Regions from separate parts of the Rhizobium sp. Leaf321 genome, predicted to be linked through region 1. Evidence: riboswitches for the same ligand, from Rfam matches in the RefSeq annotation. Region 1 holds a riboswitch; each other region holds the start of a gene.

Region 1 (7,886 bases):
GCCTGCAGTCTTCGGAGCAGCCTGGGCTGTTCCGCCGACCGGCGGGGCCGTCGTCGCAGCAGGTTCTGGCGTTGCCATGGACGTCGGTGTCGGCTCGGCGCCTGTTGGCGAAGCCGGTGCTGCTGCTGCAGGATGGCCGAAGATGGCGTCCTTGATCTTGCTGAATATGCTCATGGATAGTTCCTCCGTTGGTTTATGCCATACATGGTACGAGATCACGTCGATGACGGATCACTTTAGCTCTGCGGGACGACGACGCGATCGCCGCGTGAGCCGCGGTCTGAACGATCCGGTCCGCCACGACCGCTGGAACGGTCACGGCCATCGCGACCACCCCGATCATTGCGGCCGTCGCGGATGTAGCCGGGGCGCTCCGGGCGCTCCGGGCGGTCGCCGCGGTTCCAGTCCCGATGCGGGCGATCGCTGTCACGGTCGGGCCGGCGGCCGTCGTGACGGCCGTGGTGGCGATCGCGGTCGCGGTGATGACGGTAACGGTAGTTCGAACCGTCGTAACGGTTGAACCGGTCGTAGCGATCGGACGAACGGTACTCGGTGTAGGTGCCGCCTTCACTGACGCAGCCCGCCAGCATCAGGCAGGCAAGACCGACAGCGGTCACCGCCTTCAATGCTCTGAATTTCATGTGATTGCCCCTGTTACCATTTTATCGAGTGCTAAACAGGAGAAGGGGCCAAGAAGTTCCTCATATACCTCTGCGGGCGTGCGTGGCGCTGCAACAGTTTTTGATGTCGTAATCTGAGGTGACCTGTCGCGTCTGTCCCTCTAGTATCGCGGCTTCACTCGGTTGGGGCATGCAATGGCAGAATTTCCGCAAAAGGCTAAGGTCGTCATCATCGGGCTCGGTGGCATCGTCGGTGCGTCCATCGCCCACCACCTCGTCGAGCGCGGCTGGGACGATATCGTCGGCATCGACAAGTCTGGGGTCCCGACCGATATCGGGTCGACCGCGCATGCCTCGGACTTCTGCTACACGACCAGCCATGACTACCTGTCGGTCTGGACCACCCAGTATTCGGTGGATTTCTACGAGAAGATGGGGCACTACGCCCGCATCGGCGGTCTCGAAGTCGCGCGCACCGGCGACGATGCCTGGATGGAAGAGATCAAGCGCAAGCTGACCTCTGCCAAGGCCTTCGGCACCCGGGCGCATTACGTCTCGCCGTCCGAGATCAAGGCGATGTTCCCGCTGATCGAGGAAGATCAGGTGCAGGGCGGTCTGTTTGATCCAGATGCCGGTCTCGTCATTCCGCGCTCGCAGACAGTCGCCGGCAAGCTGGTGGACGCCGCCGAAAAAGCCGGAAAGCTCAAGGTATTCGGCAATACGGCGGCGCAGTCTCTGATTATCGAGGGCGGCCGCATCAAGGGCGTCGTCACCCACCGCGGCACGATCATGGCCGACCATGTCGTCGTCTGCGCCGGCATATGGGGCCGGCTGATTGCCGAAATGGCGGGCGAGGATCTGCCGGTCATGCCGGTCGATCATCCGCTGACCTTTTTCGGGCCCTATAACGAGTTCGAAGGCACCGGCAAGGAAATCGGCTATCCGCTTTTGCGCGACCAGGGCAATTCGGCCTATATGCGCGACACCGGCGATCCGAAGACGACCGAGGGTGGTCAGATCGAGTGGGGTTACTACGAGACCACCCATCCGCGCCTCTGTCATCCCCGCGACATTCTTGAAAAGCACGAAGCGCGGCTGTCGCCGTCGCAGCGCGATCTCGACATGGAACAGATCATCGAGCCGCTGGAAAAGGCGATCGAGCTGACGCCGATCCTCGGCGAACTCGGCTATAACGAAGGGCATTCGTTCAACGGCCTCTTGCAGGTGTCGGCCGGCGGCGGTGCCTCCTGCGGCGAAAGCCAGAAGGTGCGCGGGCTCTGGTACTGCGTTGCCATATGGGTCAAGGACGGCCCGGCCTATGGCAAGCTGATCGCCGACTGGATGACCGACGGCCGCACCGAGATCGACCACAACTCGATTGATTACGCGCGCTTCTATCCGCATCAGCTGACGGAAGAGTTCATCGAGGGGCGCACCTTTGAGGCGGCCCAAAAGATCTATTTCCCGGCCGTTCATCCGCGCGAACCCTATGCGACGGGCCGCGGCGCCAAGCGTTCGCCGTTCCACGACCGCGAACAGGAACTCGGCGGTTACTTCATGGAACTCGGCGGCTGGGAGCGTGCCCACGGCTACGCGGCCAACGAGCATCTGCTGGAGAAATACGGCGACCGGGTGCCGAAGCGCGAAAACGAGTGGGACAGCCGCCACTTCTGGCGCGTGTCGAATGCCGAGCATCTGGCGATGAGCGAGGATTGCGGCATCGTCAACCTGTCGCATTTCCACATGGTCGATATCGAGGGGCCCGACCATGTCGAGCTGCTCGAATGGCTGTGTGCGGCCAAGATCGGTGGCGACGGCAATATCGGCAAGGGTATCTACACCCACTTCCTCGACGACGAGGGCATGGTGCGGGCAGATTTCACCGTCTTCCGTCTGGCTGACCGCGGCCGTCTCGTCAACGGCGCGGATGCAGGGCCGCGTGACCTGCTCTACATGAAGCGTGTCGCGCAGGATCGCGGGCTCGACGTCACGATTACCGATGTCTCGGAAAAGTACATCACCATCGGCATCTGGGGCCCGAACGCGCGCGAGACGCTGAAGAAGGTCGTGGCCGACCCCAATGGTCTTAATGTCGAGAACTTCGCCTTCGCCGCGATCAAGCCTATCGAGATCGCCGGCAAGCATGTCACGGCGTTCCGCATCTCCTATGTGGGCGAGCAGGGCTGGGAACTGCATATGAAATACGAAGACGGCGTTGCCGTCTGGGACGCGCTGCGCGCCACCGGCGTGATGGCCTTTGGCGTCGAGACCTATGCCAACTCACGCCGCATGGAAAAGAGCCTGCGCCTGCAGAACGGCGATCTCCTGACCCAGTACAACCTGATCGAAGCGGATCTTGCCCGTCCAAAGGTCAAGGAAGCCGATTTTTGCGGCAAGGCGAAGCATCTCGAATACAAGGCCCGCGACCATCAGCCGGCGATGCTCTGCACGCTCTTGATGACCGACAATGTCGATGCGTCCGGTGTCGCCCGCTATCCGGTCGGCTCGCTGCCGGTGATGGATCCTGACACGGGCGAGGTTCTAATCGACGACCTTGGACGGCGTTCCTATACGACCTCGATCGCCTACGGCCCGACCATCGGCAAGAATATCGCGCTCGCCTATCTGCCTTGGTCGCATTGCCAGGTCGGCCGGAAACTGACGGTGGATTATTTCAACGAGGCGTTCCCGGTGGAAGTCGCAGCGGTTGGTTACAAGCCGCTCTACGATCCTGAGAACCTCAAGCCGAGAAGCTGATTTCTTCGGATCCGACAAACAAAAAACGCTCCGCGGATGTCCACGGAGCGTTTTTTTATTTGCTGAGACTGGTCTTAGTACTGCGCAGTCGGGGATGAAGACCCCTGCTGGTTGCCGTTGAGGCCAGTTGCGACGACCGACACGCGGAACTTGCCGTCGAGGTTCTTGTCGAAGATCGCGCCGACGACGATGTCGGCCTCGGCTTCGACTTCGTCACGGATGCGGCTCGCAGCTTCATCGACTTCGAACAGTGTCATGTCGGTACCGCCTGAGATCGAGATGAGCACGCCCTTGGCGCCCTTCATCGAGATGTCGTCGAGCAGCGGATTGGCGATAGCGGCTTCGGCAGCGATCAGCGCGCGGCCATCGCCGGAGGCTTCGCCGGTTCCCATCATCGCACGACCCATGCCCTTCATCACCGATTTCACGTCGGCGAAGTCGAGGTTGATCAGGCCTTCCTTGACGATCAGGTCGGTGATGCAGCTGACGCCGGAAAACAGCACGCGGTCCGCGATCATAAACGCGTCGGCAAAGCTGGTCTTGGCGTCGGCAATGCGGAACAGGTTCTGGTTCGGAATGACGATGACGGTGTCGGCGGCCTCACGCAGGGCCTCGATGCCTTCGTTTGCCGTCTTCATGCGGCGATGCCCTTCGAACGAAAAGGGCTTGGTGACAACCGCAACCGTCAGGATGCCGGCAGAGCGTGCCGCGCGTGCAATCGCGGGGGCTGCGCCCGTTCCGGTTCCGCCGCCCATGCCGGCGGTGACGAAGCACATGTGCGAGCCAGCGAGATGATCCATGATCTCGTCGATCGATTCTTCGGCGGCCGCGCGGCCGATATCCGGCAGCGAGCCAGCACCGAGACCTTCGGTCACCTGCGCACCCAGCTGTATGCGGCGCGACGCCTTGGATGTCGCCAGAACCTGGGCATCCGTATTGGCGGCGATGAATTCCACGCCGTGGAGATTTTCCGTGATCATGTTGTTGATCGCGTTACCGCCACCGCCTCCGACACCGATCACGGTTATCTGCGGTTTCAATTCGGTCAAGCCGCTCTTAATATCCGTCATCTTCGTCTCCTTCAGCTCCTTCCGGTCGTCCCATACCAGAAGGACGGCGAATCGCCCCGCAGGCTATCTGTCCGCACGGTCATAGACCAGAGCGCTGTCAGGCCAAAGAGGCAGGAGTAGGGTGAGGGCGATGTCATCGCAATTTAATCTACAGCATCCCTGAATTGAGCGCCTCACGAAGGTCGCGACCAATCCAAAATAGACCGTTGCGTAAATTGGTATGTTATACTATTACGCTCGGCAACGGCAGAGATCGCGCGGGGATCGCTCTGGACAAGCACCGGCGTGTTCCCTATCAGTTGGGGCGCTACGGTTCTGCAATCGCAGATGAAAAGGGAATGCGGTGAGGCTTTCGGGCCAAGTCCGCGACTGCCCTCGCAACTGTAAGCGGCGAGCCAGCCATCGATACCACTGATCATCCGATCGGGAAGGCGATGGAAGGCGTTCGAGCCGCAAGTCAGGAGACCTGCCGTGGCATGGACAACCAACACCGGACGAGGGGTTCCGGCAGGGAGATGATTATGACGCAAGCAATGCGCTCGTGCGCCATGTCGACGTCGAGCCGCGATGCGGCTTCAGGTCGTCCTGCCCTTTTTTCCGATCATTAAAGGACAGGACATGAAATCAGGGCTTATCGCCGCCTTAGTTGCGGCACTTCCCACATTGGCGTTTGCAGCACCGAGCAGCTACCCGCTGACGATCGAGAATTGCGGTCGCCCCGTCACGTTCGACAAGGCGCCCGAGAAGATCGTCTCGATCGGTCAGGGCATGACCGAAGTGCTTTATTCGCTCGGGTTGGCCGACAAGGTGGCGGGCACCGCGGTCTGGGTCGGGCCGGTGCTTGCGCCCTATGCCGGAGTTGATGCGAAGATCAAACGGCTTGCTGACAACGACCCGAGCTTTGAATCGGTCGTCAGTCTCGAACCAGATCTGGTCGCTGCCGAGTTCGAGTGGCATGTCGGGCCGATGGGATCGGTCGGCAAGCGCGAGCAGTTTTCCGATCTCGGCATCAACACCTATGTCTCGCCCGCCGATTGCGTCGCGAAGACCAATGCCGACGGCGGCGATGGCGTTCGCAACGAACTGTTCAAGATGGACCTGATCTACCGCGAGATTTCAGAGCTCTCGAAGATCTTCGATGTCGAGGACAAGGGCACCGCTCTGATCGCAGACCTGAAACAGCGCGAAGCCGCAGCCGTCGCATCGATCAAGGGCGCGGAGATCAAGAACCTGCCAATCGTCTTCTGGTACTCCAGCAAGGAAACCAAGGGCGACGCCTTTATCGCCGGCAAGAACAGCGCGCCGGCCTACATCCTTCAAACGATCGGCGCTCGCAATGTAGTGACGACGGAAGAAGAATGGCCGCTGGTGGGCTGGGAAACGATTGCTGAGGCCAACCCGTCCGTCATCGTCGTCGCCACCATGGACCGTCGCCGCTATGCCGCTGACGATCCGGCGGTGAAGATCAAGTTCCTCGAAACCGATCCCGTCGTCAGCCAGCTGGATGCGGTGAGAAAGAAGCGTTTCGTGATGATGGACGCCCAGTCGATGAACCCGACCATCCGCACGATCGAGGGCATCGAGACACTCGCCCGGGGCATCCAGTCCTTCGGACTTGCGAACTAGGGTGCGGCGGGAGATGATGTCTTTCCCTGTTTCCGCCATCGTCGATGAGGCGAATTTGCCCGACCTGCCCAGGCGCCCCAAGTGACGCGATCCCGTATCGGACGCTGGGCGCTGGGTGCCGCAGGCGTGTTCCTGGTGCTATCGGCGCTTCTCGTCGCCATCGTCGCCGGTGTGGCGATCGGTGAGATGACCATTCCCATGGGGACGACGATTGCGGCGGTGACGAACCGGCTCGGCTTTACGGCCGTGGCCTTGCCGCGCATCCAGGAAGCGGTGATATGGGATTACCGCCTGTCGCGCTCACTGGTCGCGGCATTTTGCGGCGCTGGGCTGGCGCTGTCGGGGGCGATCCTGCAGTCTTTGCTGAGGAACTCGCTTGCCGAACCCTACGTTCTCGGCATTTCGGCGGGAGCATCGACCGGTGCGGTCAGCGTCATGCTGCTCGGCTTTGGCGCGGGCGCGATCTCGCTTTCCGCCGGGGCCTTTGCCGGCGCGCTGATCGCCTTTGTCTTCGTGGTGATGCTGTCGAGCGGACGCCAGACGGCGGACCGGACCATTCTGGCCGGCGTTGCCGCCTCGCAATTGTTCAATGCGCTCACCTCCTACATCGTCTCGACGTCTGCCAATGCCGAACAGGCGCGCAGCGTGATGTTCTGGCTGCTCGGCAGCTTGGCAGGAGTCCGCTGGCCGGAGGTGACGCTTGCCGCATCGGTCGTGACCATCGGGCTCATCGTCTGCATCTGGCATGCGCGGGCGCTCGATGCGTTTACCTTCGGCGAGGATGCGGCGCGGTCGCTCGGCATCGCGGTCCGACGGGTCCGCGTGGTGCTGCTGCTCGTCACGGCGCTGATGACAGCGACGATCGTCAGCATGGTGGGGGCGATCGGCTTTGTCGGGCTTGTCATTCCGCATGCGGCCCGGTTTATCGTCGGTCCCGGCCATATCCGGCTTCTGCCTGCCTGTGCGCTGATCGGTGCGTTGTTCATGGTGCTCGCCGATATCGTCTCGCGCATCGTCATCGCACCGCAGATCCTGCCGATCGGGGTGGTGACGGCGCTGGTCGGTGTTCCCTTCTTTTGCGTCATTCTCTATCGGGCACGGAGGGTCGCATGACATCCGATCCCGTATCCGCCCCGGTCCTGGCCGCAACTGCCGTGCGCTGGCTTGCCGGACGCAAGGTCATCCTCGATGGCGTCACGGTTTCGGTCGATGAGGGCCGGACGCTCGGGCTGATCGGGCCTAATGGTTCCGGCAAGTCGTCACTGATCCGACTGCTGGCGGGTCTGAGGGCGCCCGCCGCCGGCAAGGTCACGCTCGACGGAAAGCCGATGAGCGGTTTCGCACGACGCGAGCTCGCCCGGCGCGTTTCCGTTGTCGAACAGCATTCGGCAACCGAAGCAAATGTCACCGTCATCGACGTGGTCCGGCTTGGACGCACGCCATACCGGTCGGCGCTGTCGCCCTGGACGCAAGAGGACGACCGGATCGTGACCGAGGCTCTGGTCCGCGTCGGGCTGGATGATCGCCGCGAGCAGTTCTGGCATACGCTGTCGGGGGGCGAGCGTCAGCGCGTGCAGTTGGCCCGGGCGCTCGCACAGTCGCCGTCGGTGCTGATCCTCGACGAACCGACCAACCATCTCGACATCCAGCACCAGATCGACATCCTGCGGCTTGTCTCGGAGCTGCCGCTGACGACGGTCGTCGCGATCCATGATCTCAACCTCGCCGCCCGGTTCTGCGATGTGATCGCCGTTCTTTCCGAAGGACGCCTGGTCGCCTGCGGTTCGCCCACCGATATTCTGACCGAGAAGAT
Region 2 (7,886 bases), on a different contig from region 1:
ATCGCACCTCGGCCTCGAGCTGTGGCGCAGAGGCTTCGCTCAGGCCCCGGATCTGCAGGTTACCGCGGGCTGAAATGTCGATCATGCCGTTGCCGTGACGCATTGCCAGACGGCAGAGATCGGCCAGTTGTTCCGGCGCAATTGCAGCGGTCAGCGGCACGCGCGCAAGCAGGCCGTCGCCGGTCATCATCGGCGCAGACAGGGCAGGGCAGGCGCCGCGTCTCAGATCCGGATCGGCTCGGTCGCGTGCAAATGCCTTCATGCGACCAGCCTTTCGCAGTCGTCTGCCAGCATTTCCAACTCGGCATCCACCGCATTGCGGCGCGGGTGCCAGAGGCCGCGATCGAGTGCCGCGCGGAACCGCAGGCCCATGTAGCGAGCGCCTTCGGGGTTCTGCGACAGCAGGAAGTCGCGGACTTTCTCGTCACCCAGATAGGCGTCATAGGTCGCGTCGATCAGCGATTGCGGAACTGCGTGGGTGGTCTCGGCAAAGCCGATCAGCCGGTCGACGGTTTCGACCAGTTCGGCTGCACCGCGGGGACCGTGGCGCATCTGGCCGGCGATGAAGCGCGGGTTGACGGCGCGCGCGCGCACGACGCGGGTCACGGCCTCGGAAATGGAGCGTGCTTTCGGCTTTTGCGGATCGGTCGTATCGAGCGCGATCACATCCGCCTTGCCGCCAAGTGCCGCCACAGCTGCTGAAAAGCCGCCGATGAAGGCAACGTCGGCGGACCCGTCGAGAAGATCGCGGCCGGGATCGTCGCCGGTATGGACAAGCAGGTCGGCGCTGCCGATCCGCTCGGCGAACCCGCCGGGAACGTGGACGCCATCGCCATCGGCACCGCCGAATGCGTGGCTGGTGGCGTCGAGATAGAGACGGCCGAGTTCCTCGCGTTCGCCCCAGCTGCCGTCGGCAAGCTTTTCCTCGATGCCGGAACCGTAGGTACCGGGGGCCGAGCCGAAGATGCGCGGGGGCACATGGCCGAGCGTCTGCGCATCCTCTGCCAGCGGATTGTCGCCCGGTGCTTCCTCGCGCGCGGCAATCGCCCGCATGGCGGCATCAAGAAGCGCGATCAGTGCCGGAAACATGTCGCGGAACAGGCCTGAAATCCGAAGGCTCACGTCGATGCGCGGGCGTCCAAGCGTGGCCGGCGCCAGAACCTCGATGCCGGTGACACGGCCGGTCGCTGCGTCCTGCACGGGTCTGGCACCCATCAAGGCCAGAACCTGCGCCACTTCCTCGCCGCCGCTTCGAAGCGAAGCGCTGCCCCAGAGGTCGAAGACGAGGCTTTTCGGCCAGTCGCCATGGTCCTGCAGGTATCGGCGCAATATCTCGTCGGCGGCACGCTTGCCGAGTTCGAACGCGGTCGGGGTCGGCAGGGTGCGCGGATCGCTGGCGTAGAGATTGCGGCCGGTTGGCATCACGTCCCGGCGGCCACGTGCCGGCGCGCCCGATGGTCCGGGGCGGATATGCTGGCCATCGAGAGCATCGAGCAGTGCCTGCATTTCGGTGCCGGCACTGGCGATGCGCAGCGGATCGTCATCGCCGGCGGCGATTTCGCCGAACACGTGCTGGCCGTCCTTGATGGCGAAGTCCTTGAGGTCGCAGAGAAACGCGTCGATTCGGCTGAGCGCGGTATCGGGGTCGTCATCCCCTGTGATCCCGGCCTCGGATGCCAATCCGCAGTCGCTCGCGGTCTCGACGATCAGTTTCGCCAGCCGGTCGCGTCGGCGCCGGTCCAGCCCGTCGGCCTGCGCGTATTCGTCAACCAGCAGCTCGAGTTTCGTCTGCTCAACCGAAAGGCCTGCACCGGCCAGAACCGGCGGCAGGTGACCGATGGTGACTGCGGAAATGCGCCGCTTGGCAACCGCCGCCTCGCCGGGATTGGAGACGATGAAGGGATAGATGACCGGCAGGCCGCCGGTCACAAGCTCCGGAAAGCAGTCTTTCGACAGCGCCACTGTCTTTCCCGGCAGCCATTCCAGCGTGCCATGGGCGCCGACATGAACGATCGCATGGGCGCCAACGCCATCACGCATCCATTGACCGAAGGCATTCAGGGCGTGGCGCGGCGGCAGGTCGGGGCTGTGATAGTCAGTGCGCCGGTCGGCATCGCGACCACGTTCCGGGGCAAGCGCCACCGTGACGTTCCCAAATTGCGCGGCACGGAAACGGTAGGCGCCGTCTTCCAGATCCGCGTCCATCGCGGGTTCGCCCCAGGCGGAATCAATGCCAGCTGAAGGGCTGTAGGTTGCCAGCGGATATTGCGCCGTCCTGGCGGCAAGGAGATCCAGTAGCGCGCGCGGGGTTTGCGGGATATCCGAAATAGAATAGCCGGCTGTCAATAGCGTGCTGAGGATCGTCAGAACGCTTTGCGGCACATCGAGACCGACGGCATAACCGGTGCGGCCCGGCGCACTCGGATAATCCGGCATCAGGATCACGAGCTTTCGCTCGGCCCGGGACACGGTCTTCATCGCCAGGAAGGCGGCGATCCGGTCTGCGACGTGTTCGATACGGTCCGGTTCGGGCTGGTTGATGAGATCGGCCGTCTTGTCGCCGGCCTTGAACGAGATCGCGCCGGCAAGAATGCGGCCGTCCAGTTCCGGCAGCACGACATGCATGGCGAGATCGGAAGGGTTGAGGCCGCGGCGGCCTTCCACCCATCCGTCGCGCCGTGTCGTTGCAGTCACCAGCTGGAAGACGGGAATCCCTGAGCGGTCGAAAATCGTCTCGCCGTTGGCGTCGGTCGCACTTGCAAAGGCTGTCGTGGTGAGAATGGCCGCCGGATCGAGCTCTGCGATCGCTTGTTCGACAAAGCCGATGGTGTCGGCATCTTTCAAGCCGCCGACAAACATCGGCATCGGTGCGAACCCGCGGGCGGCCAGCGCCTCGTACATCGCGTCGATCGGTGCTGCATCATTGGCAAGCAAGGTGGAGCGATAGAACAGAATCGGCAGCCGCTGCGCATCGGGCGGGAAACCAGCAGTAAGCTCATCGGCGGTCGAGATGCCGTGGCCGGGCTTGTAGAAGCCGCGCTTCGGCATCGGCGTCGCGGTCGGCAGGCTTTGCGTGTCCCCGCTTGCGAGCGCATCCAGGCGGCGCCCCAGAAGCTGCATATTGTCCGGGCCGCCTTCGCGGAAGAAGGCGAGAACGTCCATCAGCATCGCATCGGGCACGGTCGAGGCAGCGGCCAGGCGGTCGTCGCTGATGCTGCATTCCCCCGGCAGCATCGCGAGCGGGATCTTCTTGCGCTTCGCCAGCCGCGACAGCTGATCGGCGCCATAGGCCCAGCGATCATAGCCGCCTAGAATGCGCACGAGGATGAAGCGCGCATGGGCAGCGGTCTTTTCGAGCCACAGGTCGACGGACATCGGATGGCGCAGGTCGGAAATATTGGTGAGGCAGAGGCTCGCCTTGCCATCGCTCCAACCCGCTGCAATGCCGTTCAAGTCGCTGCCGGAAAAAGACAGCACCACCACATCTGCCGGCGACTGGTTGAGGTCGACCGGCTCGATCAGGTCGTCAAGCGACGACGAAGTGGTGGCGAGAATATGCATCCTTTTCCTTCTACAGACCTCTTATGCCGCCAGCATCTTTTCGATCGCCGCACGGTCCATGCCCTTTTCGCCGATCACGACGAGGCGGCTCTGTCGGGTCTCGCCTGCACCCCAGGCGCGGTCGAAATAGTGGTTCACGCGTGAACCGACCGCCTGCACCTGAAGGCGCATCGGCTTGTTGGCAACGTCGACAAAACCCTTGATGCGCAGCACGTTTTCCGCTTCCGCCGTGGCGGAAATGCGGGCAGCGAGTTCGTCCGCATCGGCAACGGCTGGAATATCTATGACGAAACTGTCGAAATCGTCGTGATCGTGATCCAGCTGGTCATCGTGATGCGTCTTGCGGTTTTCGATATCGTCCTCGACGGCAAGACCGAGACCGATCAGCACGCTCGGATCGACGGCGCCGTTTGCGGCCGGCACGATCTTGACCGCGCGCGGCAGATGCGCCTGGACGCGGCCCTTAGCGGCGGCAAGCGAAGCCTGGTCGAGAAGGTCCGTCTTGGTCAGTACGATCATGTCGGCGCAGGCGATCTGGTCTTCGAACACTTCCTCGACCGGGTCGTCGTGGTCGATCGAGCTATCCTGGCTGCGCTGCGCTTCCAGTGCCTCGTGATCGTCGGCAACGCGGCCTTGGGCGAGCGCCAGACCATCCACCACGGCAATGACGGCATCGACGGTGACGCGGGCCTTCACATCCGGCCACTGGAAGGCCTGGACGAGCGGCTTCGGCAGGGCAAGGCCCGAGGTTTCGATCAGGATTTGATCGACGCGGGGCTCGCGGGCCAGGATCTGGTCGATCGCCGGAACGAAGTCGTCGGCGACGGTGCAGCAGATGCAGCCGTTGGCAAGTTCGATAATGTTGTCATCAGGGCAGCTTTCGATGCCGCAGCTCTTCAACACGTCGCCATCGATGCCGACATCGCCGAACTCGTTGACGATGATCGCGAGCCGCTTGCCCTTGAGGTTTTCGATCAGGTGACGGATCAGCGTTGTCTTGCCGGCACCGAGAAACCCGGTGATCACGGTGCAGGGAACGCGGTCGAATGAAACGCTCATGAAGGCAGGTCCTCGTGGTGCTGGAATGGGGGAATGCGGGCCGTCATGCCCTTGCCGCGAAGGCACATGGGGCGGCCGCGAAGGGGAAGTAAACCGCGCTCGTCATCAGCCAGCATCATCGCGCCGGTCACGATGTCCTCGACATTGTCGAGCGACAGATGACCAAAGACATAGGACCAGCCGGAGCGATGTCTGAAGGCAGCACTTGGGCTTTTCTCGCAGTTGGCGAGACAGGTCACGGGTTTAACCGAAAGCGGCTTGCCGGCAGCTGCCTCGCGAAGTGCTGCCATCAGGCCGATGCCCGGGCGCGCTTCGCTGTCGGATGCCTCGCGACAATTGGTGCAGACGAAAATCGTCACATCCGGCTCGCCGGCAAGGCCGTCTGCGGACGCATCGCGCTCGTCTTTTCGTTCGTCAATCACCATCGTGTCGCACTACCGCCCAAGCCAATAACATCGGGGTGCACGACAGGAAGGCAAGCCAATCCTGCAGAGTGAAAGAAGCTTTACCGGAGCACCCCGCCCGGAAAGGCACGTTTTCGAACGGCAGGTCTCCTGGCTCGCGGGTCGTCACCATCCGCCTGCCTTCCCGGATTTCTCCAGTGGCCATAGTGGCAGGATGGCTCGCCGCTTACAGTTGCGGGGGCAGCCGCGGCATTGAACCATGGAATCTTAAAGACGATCCCGGGTTCGCACCGCATTCTCTCTTAGCCCCTACCGTTGCCGGCAAGGGACCGTATCGCAGTCACCTAAGCCTTGTCGCAGGGCAGTGTCAATGTCGCAAAGGCGATTGCCCGTCTGGGGAAACCGTCTATAGTGACCCTGTCTTTGGTGCCCGAGAGGGCTCATCGAAGGGAATGCGGTGCGACGACATCTTGGCGTCAAACCCGCGGCTGCCCCCGCAACTGTAAGCGGAAAGTCTCTGCTCAACATGCCACTGGAGGAATCCGGGAAGGCGGGTCAGAGGCGTTCGATCCGCGAGCCAGGAGACCTGCCGGAGACGATAGGCACAGTGAAAGCCCTCGGGTGGAGGGCAGAAAGACGACGTCCATGGTTACGAACTCTGCTGCCGGTGCAGCCAGCGTTTCCGCATCGAAAATCATTCCTCTTGGCATGACGGCCATACTCGGCCTGTTCATCGTCGGTTTTGTCGGCTTCTCGCATATCGAGGCCGTGCACAACGCAGCCCACGATACGCGCCACTCGCTGGCCTTCCCCTGCCACTAAGAGGAATTTCCCCAATGTCGCTGTTTCGTAACATCGTCCTCACGGCGGTGATCGCAGGGCTTTTGTCCGGGCTCCTGATGACCGTGATGCAAAGCTTTTCCGTCGTGCCGCTTATCCTTGCGGCAGAGACGTATGAACACGCCGGCGGCAACGGCGAAGGGCATAGCCATGCTGCTGCTCCTGATACTGCCGGGCATGATTATGCCGAAGAGGCATGGTCGCCTGCCGACGGGATCGAGCGCTTTACCTACACGGCTGCGGCCAATGCGCTTTCTGCAATCGGTTTTGCGCTGGTTGCTATCGCAATCGCCGAAGCACTCGGCGGGTTCGGCGGATGGCGCGGCGGGTTGATGTTCGGCATTGCCGGCTTCCTCACCGTCAGCCTTGCACCCGGCCTCGGCCTGCCGCCGGAACTTCCCGGCATGCCCGTCGCCGAACTCGGACCGAGGCAGATTTGGTGGATCGCGACGGCAGTCTGCACCGCCCTGGCCCTCGGGCTGCTTGCCTATACCCGTTCCGCCCTTCTTGCGGCTCTGGCGGTCGTCCTGCTGGTTGCTCCGCACATCATCGGCGCACCACTGCCGCCGACCCATGAAACCGCGGTGCCGATCGAACTGCATGCGCGGTTCGTCAATGCCGTCTACGCGACGAACCTCGTCTTCTGGGCCATTCTCGGAGCGCTTTCCGGCGTCATTCGCGAGCGTTTTCGTGCTGGTGAGGACATTTCGACCACGTCCAAGGAGCTTGCAGTCCGTTGAAGGAAATCGATCAGACCACCGAGCAGCGCCACCGCGCCAAAATGGAGAACCGCAAGGCGGTTCAGGATGCCGAAGTCGCGGAAAAGACCGTCGAGAAGGGTCTCCTCATGGTCCATACCGGTTCCGGCAAGGGCAAGTCGACGGCGGCCTTCGGGCTGGCACTGCGCACGCTTGGCCACAACCGCCGCGTCGGCATCGTGCAGTTCATCAAAGGCGCATGGTCGACCGGCGAGCAGCCGGCGCTTGCTGTGTTCGGCGACCGCATTGCCTGGCACACGATGGGCGAGGGCTTTACCTGGGAAACCCAGGATCTCAAGCGCGACATCGCCGCTGCCGAGAAGGCCTGGGGGATGGCACTCGAACTGATGGCGGACGAAACGATCGGCCTCGTCATTCTCGACGAACTCAATATCGCGCTGCGTTACGATTATCTCGATCTCGACAAGGTCGTCGCCCAGTTACAGGCGCGCCGGGAGGATCTGCACGTGGTCGTCACCGGACGTAACGCGAAGCCGGCTCTGATCGAGGCGGCGGATCTGGTGACCGAGATGACGCTCGTCAAGCATCACTTCAAGGCCGGCGTCAAAGCCCAGGCCGGCATCGAGTTCTGACGCGTGGTGGCTCGCGCTCTCATGTTTCAGGGGACCGGCTCGGATGTGGGCAAGTCGCTGGTCGTTGCCGGGCTTGCCCGGGTCTTCACGCTGCGTGGCTTAAGTGTTCTCCCCTTCAAGCCGCAGAACATGTCCAACAATGCAGCGGTCACCGCCGATGGCGGAGAAATCGGCCGGGCGCAGGCCTTGCAGGCACGGGCTGCCGGCGTGCCGCTCAGCGTCCATATGAACCCGGTTCTGTTGAAGCCCCAGAGCGAAGTCGGGGCCCAGGTGGTGGTGCAGGGCAGGGTCGAGGGCAATGCCAAGGCTGCAGAATACCAGCTTCTGAAGCCGAGGCTGCTTTCGCGGGTGCTTGAGAGCTTCGAGATCCTGAAAGCCAGGGCAGACCTCGTTCTGGTCGAAGGCGCGGGTAGCGCGTCCGAAATCAACCTTCGTCAGAACGACATCGCCAATATGGGTTTTTCCCGCGCTGCCGATGTGCCGGTGGTTCTGATCGGCGATATCGACCGGGGCGGTGTGATCGCGAGCCTCGCCGGCACCAAACTCGTCATCGATGCCTCTGACGCGGCCATGATCCACGGCTTTATCGTCAACCGCTTTCGCGGCGATCCGGCCTTGTTTGCCGAGGGCATGCGGATGATCGGTTCATTTACCGGTTGGCAGTCGATCGG
Region 3 (7,886 bases), on a different contig from region 1:
GATCTGATCCGGGACGTGTTTGGCGTGAGCGCCCGTTTCCTCACCGACACGGATGGCTCCAGTTTTATCCGGTTTCAACCGATCCAATGAGGTGCCCGATGCGACCGATCTTTCTTGCCGCCGTTTTGAGCTTGCTGCCTTTGGCTGCCCAGGCAGAAACCTTCGTGGTGAGAATGCTAAATGGAAACGAGACCGGAGGCATGGCGTTCGAGCCGGATTTCCTGTCGCTGAAGCCAGGAGACAAGGTGAAGTTCCTGGCGAGCCAGCGTGGGCACAATGCGGCGACAATCGATGGCTTCCTTCCTCAGGGAGCGTTGCCGTTTAAAGGCAAGATCAACGAGGAGATTGAAATCACGTTCACGGAGTTAGGCTTTTACGGAATCAAGTGCACCCCGCACTATGACATGGGGATGGTGATGCTCGTCCGCGTTGGGGATCTAACAGTTTCCGAGATGAAAATACCCGACGGTCTGCGACCCGGCGCGATAAAGCGCATCGGGCAGATAGTCGAACGGAGCCAATAAGCCTTTGAGTCGACTAACAGTGTTTGGTTCGCATCATATCAAGGCGTCGCTACTGGTGACGCACCCATCAAGGCATCTTGCTCGAAGATGTAGCTTCAGGATGCTGCATCCGTCGTTGCAACCTCAACGTGATAAGTTCTTTAGTCTTTGATCCGTTCGCCACGCGTGCGGGAAGACCGTAGTGCCAAGTATAAATTCGTCCAGGTTTCGAACGAACGGTTGAAAACCCGTCATAGCCGTTGACGGAAAATTCACGTCAGATACTATATCTAGTGTTAGAGGTTCTTTCGATGCGAGTCGGAAGCTAAGACGGGAATACGGTGAGTGACGTCCATGACGGACAGATCAATGCCGAAGCTGCCCCCGCAACTGTAAGCGACGAGCATCCGCTCGATTAATGCCACTGAGGCCGGAAGGCTTCGGGAAGGCGAGATGGATGTGACGACCCGCGAGCCAGGAGACCTGCCTCAAACGAAAACGTCCACGGGCGGGGTGTCCGGAAGGTCGCGGGTAACGTGCGGGATGTGACCGCGCGCGCCGCTTCCCCCTGATCCCTGTCGATCAACTTCGGGGTGAAGCCATGTCGCATTGTTCAGTTCGATATACGCGTGAGTAGCGGGCTTTGACGCCCGGCCGCTGATCGCGGCTGTCATTCATTTTTCAGATTTGTCGCGCGGGCATCGGCGGATGTCCGGTCGATGTCGCGCGTCTTTTCAAAATCATACGAGGATCACCATGCCCGTCACTGTCTACAGCAAGCCTGCCTGCGTCCAGTGCACAGCCACCACCCGCGCTCTCGACCGCCAGGGAATTTCCTACCAGATCGTCGATGTTTCAGTTGATGCAGATGCCTATGAACTGGTCCAAGGGCTTGGCTATCGTCAGGTGCCGGTCGTCATTGCCGGAGAAACCCATTGGGCCGGTTTTCGTCCGGACATGATCAGCACGCTCGCGGTTTGAGAACGTGGCGATGGGTGAGATCGTCTATTTTTCCAGCCGTTCGGAAAACACCCTCCGTTTCATCGCCAAGCTCGGGATCGCCGCCCGGCGCATCCCGATCAGTCCGTCCGACAGCCTCCATGTCCAGGCACCCTACGTTCTGATCCTGCCGACCTACAGCGGCGAAGGTGGCAAGGGAGCTGTTCCGAAACAGGTGATCCGCTTCCTGAACGATGCGGAAAATCGATCAAACATCCGTGGCGTGATCGCTGCGGGCAACAGCAATTTCGGCGCGACCTTCGGGCTCGCCGGCGACATCGTCTCGAAGAAATGCCAGGTGCCTTACCTCTACAGGTTCGAGCTTCTCGGCACAGAGGAAGACGTCGCCAATGTCACTCATGGATTGGAACGATTTTGGACGCGACGACCTTCGAGAAGCCTTTGAAGACATCGGAATCCGAACTGGATTTTCATGCCCTCAACGCGATGCTGAACCTCTACGACGAGGCTGGCAAAATCCAGCTCGACATGGACCGGCTGGCCGCCAAGCAGTATTTTCTGCAGCACGTCAACCAGAACACGGTGTTCTTCCATAACCTGCGCGAAAAGCTCGTTTATCTGGTGGTCGAAGGCTACTACGAACAGGAGGTGCTGGACCAGTATGCCTTCAATTTCGTTCGCGATCTCTTCGACCACGCCTATGACAAGAAATTCCGCTTCCCGACCTTCCTCGGTGCTTTCAAATACTACACCAGCTACACACTGAAGACCTTCGACGGTAAACGCTATCTGGAGCGCTACGAGGACCGGGTCTGCATGGTGGCGCTCGCCTTGGCGCGCGGAAACGAGCAGATTGCCCGTGACCTTGTCGACGAGATCATTTCCGGCCGTTTCCAGCCGGCAACGCCAACCTTTCTCAATGCGGGCAAGAAGCAGCGTGGCGAACTGGTCTCGTGCTTTCTGTTGCGCATCGAGGACAATATGGAAAGCATCGGCCGATCGATCAATTCGGCGCTCCAGCTTTCCAAGCGCGGCGGCGGCGTGGCGCTCTCGCTGACCAACCTGCGCGAAATGGGCGCACCGATCAAACAGATCGAGAACCAGTCCTCCGGCGTCATCCCGGTGATGAAGCTTCTCGAAGACTCCTTCTCCTATGCCAACCAGCTTGGCGCGCGGCAGGGGGCCGGTGCGGTCTATCTCAATGCGCACCATCCAGACATCATGCGCTTCCTCGACACCAAGCGCGAGAATGCCGACGAGAAGATCAGGATCAAGACCCTGTCGCTTGGCGTCGTCATCCCCGACATCACCTTCGAACTCGCCAAGAATAACGAGGACATGTACCTGTTCTCGCCGCATGATGTGGAGCGCGTATACGGTGTTGCCTTCACGGAAATCTCCGTGACGGAAAAGTACCGCGAGATGGTCGCCGACAGCCGCATCAAGAAGAAGAAGATTAAGGCCCGCGACTTTTTCCAGGTCATCGCCGAAATCCAGTTCGAGAGCGGTTATCCCTACATCATGTTCGAGGACACGGTGAACCGTGCCAACCCGATCGCCGGCCGCATATCCATGAGCAACCTCTGCTCGGAAATCCTGCAGGTCAGCGAAGCCAGCGAATTTAATGCCGACCTGTCCTACGCCAGGATGGGCAAGGACATCTCCTGCAATCTCGGCTCGCTGAATATCGCGGCCGCGATGGACAGCGCCGATTTCGGCAAGACGATCGAGACCTCGATCCGGGCGCTGACGGCCGTTTCCGAGATGAGCCACATATCGTCGGTTCCATCCGTCGAAAAGGGCAATGACGACAGTCATGCAATCGGCCTTGGCCAGATGAACCTGCATGGCTATCTCGCCCGCGAGCGCATTTTCTACGGATCGGAAGAAGGCATCGATTTTACCAATATCTACTTCTACACCGTGACCTATCACGCGGTGCGCGCCTCCAATCGTCTTGCAATGGAAAAGGGCGTCAGCTTCAAGGGCTTCGAGAACTCGAAATACGCATCCGGCGAATACTTCGAAAAGTACACGGAAACCGAATGGCTGCCGGCGACGGAAAAGGTGAGAGCCATCTTCGAGAAGGCGGGCATTGATATCCCGACTCAACAAAACTGGCGGGAACTGAAGGCAGCCGTCATGGAAGGCGGGCTCTATAACCAGAATCTGCAGGCCGTGCCGCCGACAGGCTCGATCTCATACATCAACCACTCGACGTCCTCGATTCACCCGATCGTGTCGAAGATCGAAATCCGTAAGGAAGGAAAGATCGGCCGCGTCTATTATCCGGCCGCCTTCATGACCAACGACAACCTCGATTATTACGAGGACGCCTACGAGATCGGCCCGGAGAAGATCATCGACACCTATGCGGCCGCCACCCAGCATGTCGATCAGGGTCTATCGCTGACCCTGTTTTTCCGTGACACGGCAACGACCCGCGATATCAACCGGGCGCAAATCTACGCCTGGAAGAAGGGCATCAAGACCATCTACTACATCCGCCTTCGCCAGATGGCGCTGTCCGGCACGGAAGTGCAGGGCTGCGTTTCATGCGCACTGTGATCCGGGGGAAACGAACATGAATATCCAAGTCAAAGCAAAAGTCTCGCAGCCTTCGAACCGTGTCCGCGCCATCAATTGGAACCGCATCGAGGATGACAAGGACCTCGACGTCTGGAACCGGCTGACGGGGAACTTCTGGCTGCCGGAAAAAGTGCCGTTGTCGAACGACATCCCGTCCTGGGCGACGCTGAAGCCCGAAGAGCAGAAACTCACCATCCGCGTCTTCACGGGTCTAACGCTTCTTGACACCATCCAGAATGGTGTGGGCTCTGTGCGACTGATGGAAGATGCTGCAACCCAGCACGAGGAAGCCGTTCTGTCGAACATCTCGTTCATGGAGGCAGTACATGCACGCTCCTATTCGTCGATCTTCTCGACGCTGTGCTCGACACCTGATGTCGACGATGCCTACCGCTGGTCGGAGGAGAACGAATTCCTACAGCGAAAATCGGCGCTGATCATGGAGCAATATGTCTCGGGCGATCCGCTGAAGAAGAAGGTGGCCTCGGTCTTTCTTGAGAGCTTCCTGTTCTACTCCGGCTTCTACCTGCCAATGTACTGGTCTAGCCGGGCGAAGCTCACCAACACCGCTGACATGATCCGGCTGATCATCCGCGACGAGGCTGTCCACGGCTACTATATCGGCTACAAGTTCCAGCGCGCCGTCGAGCGCCTGACCGAAACGAAACGGCAGGGCATTAAAGACTTTGCTTTCGATCTCCTTCTCGAGCTGTACGACAACGAGGCAAAGTACACGGAAGCTCTCTACGACGAGGTGGGTCTGACGGAAGACGTCAAGAAGTTCCTTCACTACAACGGCAACAAGGCGCTGATGAACCTGGGCTATGAGGCGCTGTTTCCGGCCGAGGCCTGCAAGGTCAATCCGGCGATCCTGTCTGCTCTTTCGCCAAATGCCGACGAGAACCATGATTTCTTCTCCGGCTCGGGGTCTTCCTACGTCATCGGAAAGGCGGTCTCTACAGAAGATGACGACTGGGACTTCTAACCTATTGTTCCGCCCGTAGGGTTTCGTCGTACGTTCCAACAGCGGCAAGGGGTCGTCAGTTCGACCCCGTTCAAGGCGTCAGAGAAGAGCATAGCCTCTAACCTAAGACCGGTTCTGCTCGGCGATCTCAGGAGAGGATCTGTCCAGACTACGAAAGTCGGCCGGGCGGCTCGACAACGACTATCCCCGAGTTGAACTGGTCGCGTTATCGTCGGGCCGGCTGCTTAAACGCATCCGATGCTACGAAAGGGAATGCCGCGGCACTGTCGGGGCGCGAGAGGCTCTTTAGGCTCGACTTTATTCTACCAAGCGCAGCACTGCGCGCTTGCGTTAACCTTCGTGTTGAAAAAGGGTACGCGAGCACGGTCTAGGTCTCTCGACCGTAATGCGTCAGACGCGGCATGCATTTCTTCGGTGAAAGCGTGCCTGGACCACCCGTCTGCCTTAGCGAGCGCCAGGATGAACGGATCTGTCAAAACATCGGCCAGAGTCATCTCTTCTCGTTTTGCCATCGTCGCCTCCTAGTAGCTACGCCGATAACTTGACCAAGGCATTGGACAGTGTTACCAGTCTGTAACTTCACTTGTTACCGACCGGTCACACCTATGTCAAGCCGTAACTCGCCCACCGCGTCCGTTGAAAGTAAGCAGGAGGGGTCAGTAGCTCCGCGTGAGCGAATTGTGTCATGCGCAGCTGAGTTGTTTCGGAAGTTCGGCATCCGCGGGATTGGTGTTGATGCTATCGCGGAGGCCGCCCACACCAACAAAATGACCCTGTACAGGAAATTTCGGTCCAAAGACGATCTGCTGTGCGAGACCCTTCGACAGGTAACGCAACGTGCAATGGTATTCTGGACTGAACTTGATCAGGACGACCAAAAAGATGCCGCCGCGAAACTCAATTCGTGGGTAGATTTTCACGTCCAGCGGTTGGAGCAAGAGCCGGGTGGATGCGATTTAGCAAATGCTGTCGTTGAGCTCCGCGACATCGCTCACCCTGCCTATGGTGTTGTTCAAGAATTCAAGACGAGCCAGCGAGACCGACTGGCGGCTTTGTGCACGGCAGCTGGGGCTACCGATCCTAATCTGCTGGCTGACACGCTTTCTCTCTTGCTGGAAGGCGCGCGTGTAAACCGCCAAGCCACGGGGGCCGATGGTTCCTCCCGTAGGCTGCGGGAGTCTTGCAATGCGACTATCAAAGCGTTTGCCCCGTCATGAACACGGTTACCAGCTGCGCGCGACGTCCCAGCTATAACTCAAAAGACTAATGTCCGGTGGGTTCCGAAGCAGATGCGATCACTTTCACAAGTGCAAGGATCGATCTTCGAGTTGCCCCGTCTGTAATCTTGGCGAAGGCACGATTGAGCGCAAGCCCTTCGGGGGACCCCGTCATTTGTTCAAGTGCCTCAACATCTTTTGTGCCGGACTCCTGACCTTCAAGGACCTGACCAAACAGCGCTGCAGGCTCTACCCGCAACACGCTGGCGATCTGATGAAGGCGGCTCGATCCGACACGGTTGGTGCCTTTTTCATATTTTTGTACCTGCTGGAATGTAACGCCGATCTTGTCTGCGAGATTGGCTTGCGAAAGACCAAGGAATTTACGTCTTTCCTTAATCCTTGTGCCGACCTCGACATCCACGGGTTCAATATCTTTCGGGCGTGCCACCTTACCCTCGCTTTCGTCGATATTCGGTCTCGTTGATTAAGCGGCCTTCCGTTCATCGAAAAGGTTCAATCAAAATTAGTGAGGTTAAGCATGATGGTGCTGCTACGAGATCGAGAATATTCTGATGTTGCAGCCTTTAGGATTCTAGGTCGGAGCGCATCAAAGGACGTCAAGTAGTCACTCTCGCTGGTATTGCGCTCAGCTCTTTCAGACGCCAGCACTTCCACCGCGAGATAGAACTTGATCTCGAACATTTCATCATAGCCGGTAAAGCGGACACACCGGTTCTTGCCGTCAAAGCTGCGCGCTTGATTAGGGAAAGAAACGCCCATCAGCGGTTATCATCGCTTGGTTGCCGGTCAACGACTTGTACGTTTGAGGCTCGGGCAGACGATGATTGCTTATTCCATTGATCAAGAACTACAGCGAGAGCGCCCTTCGTTCGAACACCGCTGCGAAACTCGGTCGTCAGAAAAGCTGAGGCGTCTCGCTTCGTATCGGAACTTGCAGGGGAATCTACGCCGCGAAGACCAGCGCTTCTCAATACCTCCCTGATCAGGGAGATATGGGCTTTACTAAGTGCTGCAGAGGCTCGGTTGGAAGACATAGCGTCCTCCTTGTTGGGGCAGGGTTACACACCCTTATGACAGCGCCCTGAAGACAAGCTGTCCCTGGCTCTACACATCGTGCGAGAACCATCGATTGCAAGGCCGAATGCAGCGACGATCTGCACGCCCGCAATCGACTACTCGAGCCGGAGAATAGTAGCGGCGGCTCGAATTGAAAATGGTCATGCTGATTTTGTCAGAGACCACGGGAGCCGCTTGAAGCGTTGGACGCTGGCCCGCAGCACGCAGTCCTCGATACATCGAGGCGAAGAGCCTATAGCGATGCTGTCGCATGCAGCGCAGGGTATTACGGTATTAGGAAGCGTTCGTTGAAGCTGCTGGCTTGGGATCAGGGAGCAGGGTTCCCTCACTCGCAGTGGCATTCGGTGGACTAACAGCCGAAAAATCTCTAATTTCGGATCTGCAGCGGCCTATTGCGCTGCAAATAGCCCAACAAGAATCCGAAAGCGTCTTGAGTGAAAAAACCGCAACGCAATTTTGCCATCGAGTACAAATCCGGACGCCGGAAGCTCGACGCCAAGCCCACCTCCATCTGGGGAAATATGGACCTCA

The links. A riboswitch is a leader RNA that binds a small molecule or an ion and turns the genes downstream of it on or off. The one in region 1 is predicted to bind cobalamin.
Region 2: it holds a riboswitch for cobalamin, as region 1 does, so the genes downstream of both, ASF70_RS01745 (DUF1636 family protein) here and ASF70_RS21180 (ABC transporter substrate-binding protein) in region 1, are expected to answer to the same signal.
Region 3: it holds a riboswitch for cobalamin, as region 1 does, so the genes downstream of both, nrdH (glutaredoxin-like protein NrdH) here and ASF70_RS21180 (ABC transporter substrate-binding protein) in region 1, are expected to answer to the same signal.

What each region holds. Positions count from the first base shown of each region.
Region 1 is NZ_LMOF01000008.1:843,594-851,479, forward strand. Features, by position in the region: gene ASF70_RS21160 (DUF3597 domain-containing protein) at 1-174, opposite strand, end outside; gene ASF70_RS21165 (hypothetical protein) at 237-641, opposite strand; gene ASF70_RS21170 (FAD-dependent oxidoreductase) at 816-3,377, shown strand; gene ftsZ (cell division protein FtsZ) at 3,452-4,447, opposite strand; cobalamin riboswitch at 4,741-4,936, shown strand; gene ASF70_RS21180 (ABC transporter substrate-binding protein) at 5,066-6,073, shown strand; gene ASF70_RS21185 (iron ABC transporter permease) at 6,155-7,186, shown strand; gene ASF70_RS21190 (ABC transporter ATP-binding protein) at 7,183-7,886, shown strand, end outside.
Region 2 is NZ_LMOF01000003.1:22,045-29,930, reverse strand. Features, by position in the region: gene cobG (precorrin-3B synthase) at 1-262, opposite strand, end outside; gene cobN (cobaltochelatase subunit CobN) at 259-3,561, opposite strand; gene cobW (cobalamin biosynthesis protein CobW) at 3,583-4,620, opposite strand; gene ASF70_RS01745 (DUF1636 family protein) at 4,617-5,045, opposite strand; cobalamin riboswitch at 5,147-5,373, opposite strand; cobalamin riboswitch at 5,432-5,633, shown strand; gene ASF70_RS01740 (CbtB-domain containing protein) at 5,670-5,846, shown strand; gene ASF70_RS01735 (CbtA family protein) at 5,861-6,604, shown strand; gene cobO (cob(I)yrinic acid a,c-diamide adenosyltransferase) at 6,601-7,215, shown strand; gene ASF70_RS01725 (cobyric acid synthase) at 7,219-7,886, shown strand, end outside.
Region 3 is NZ_LMOF01000004.1:40,353-48,238, forward strand. Features, by position in the region: gene ASF70_RS02810 (ABC transporter ATP-binding protein) at 1-90, shown strand, start outside; gene ASF70_RS02815 (pseudoazurin) at 99-524, shown strand; cobalamin riboswitch at 787-1,009, shown strand; gene nrdH (glutaredoxin-like protein NrdH) at 1,260-1,484, shown strand; gene nrdI (class Ib ribonucleoside-diphosphate reductase assembly flavoprotein NrdI) at 1,495-1,908, shown strand; gene nrdE (class 1b ribonucleoside-diphosphate reductase subunit alpha) at 1,878-4,031, shown strand; gene nrdF (class 1b ribonucleoside-diphosphate reductase subunit beta) at 4,048-5,037, shown strand; gene ASF70_RS02845 (TetR/AcrR family transcriptional regulator) at 5,643-6,254, shown strand; gene ASF70_RS23400 (helix-turn-helix transcriptional regulator) at 6,301-6,705, opposite strand; gene ASF70_RS02855 (DUF1488 domain-containing protein) at 6,771-7,037, opposite strand; gene ASF70_RS02860 (hypothetical protein) at 7,790-7,886, shown strand, end outside.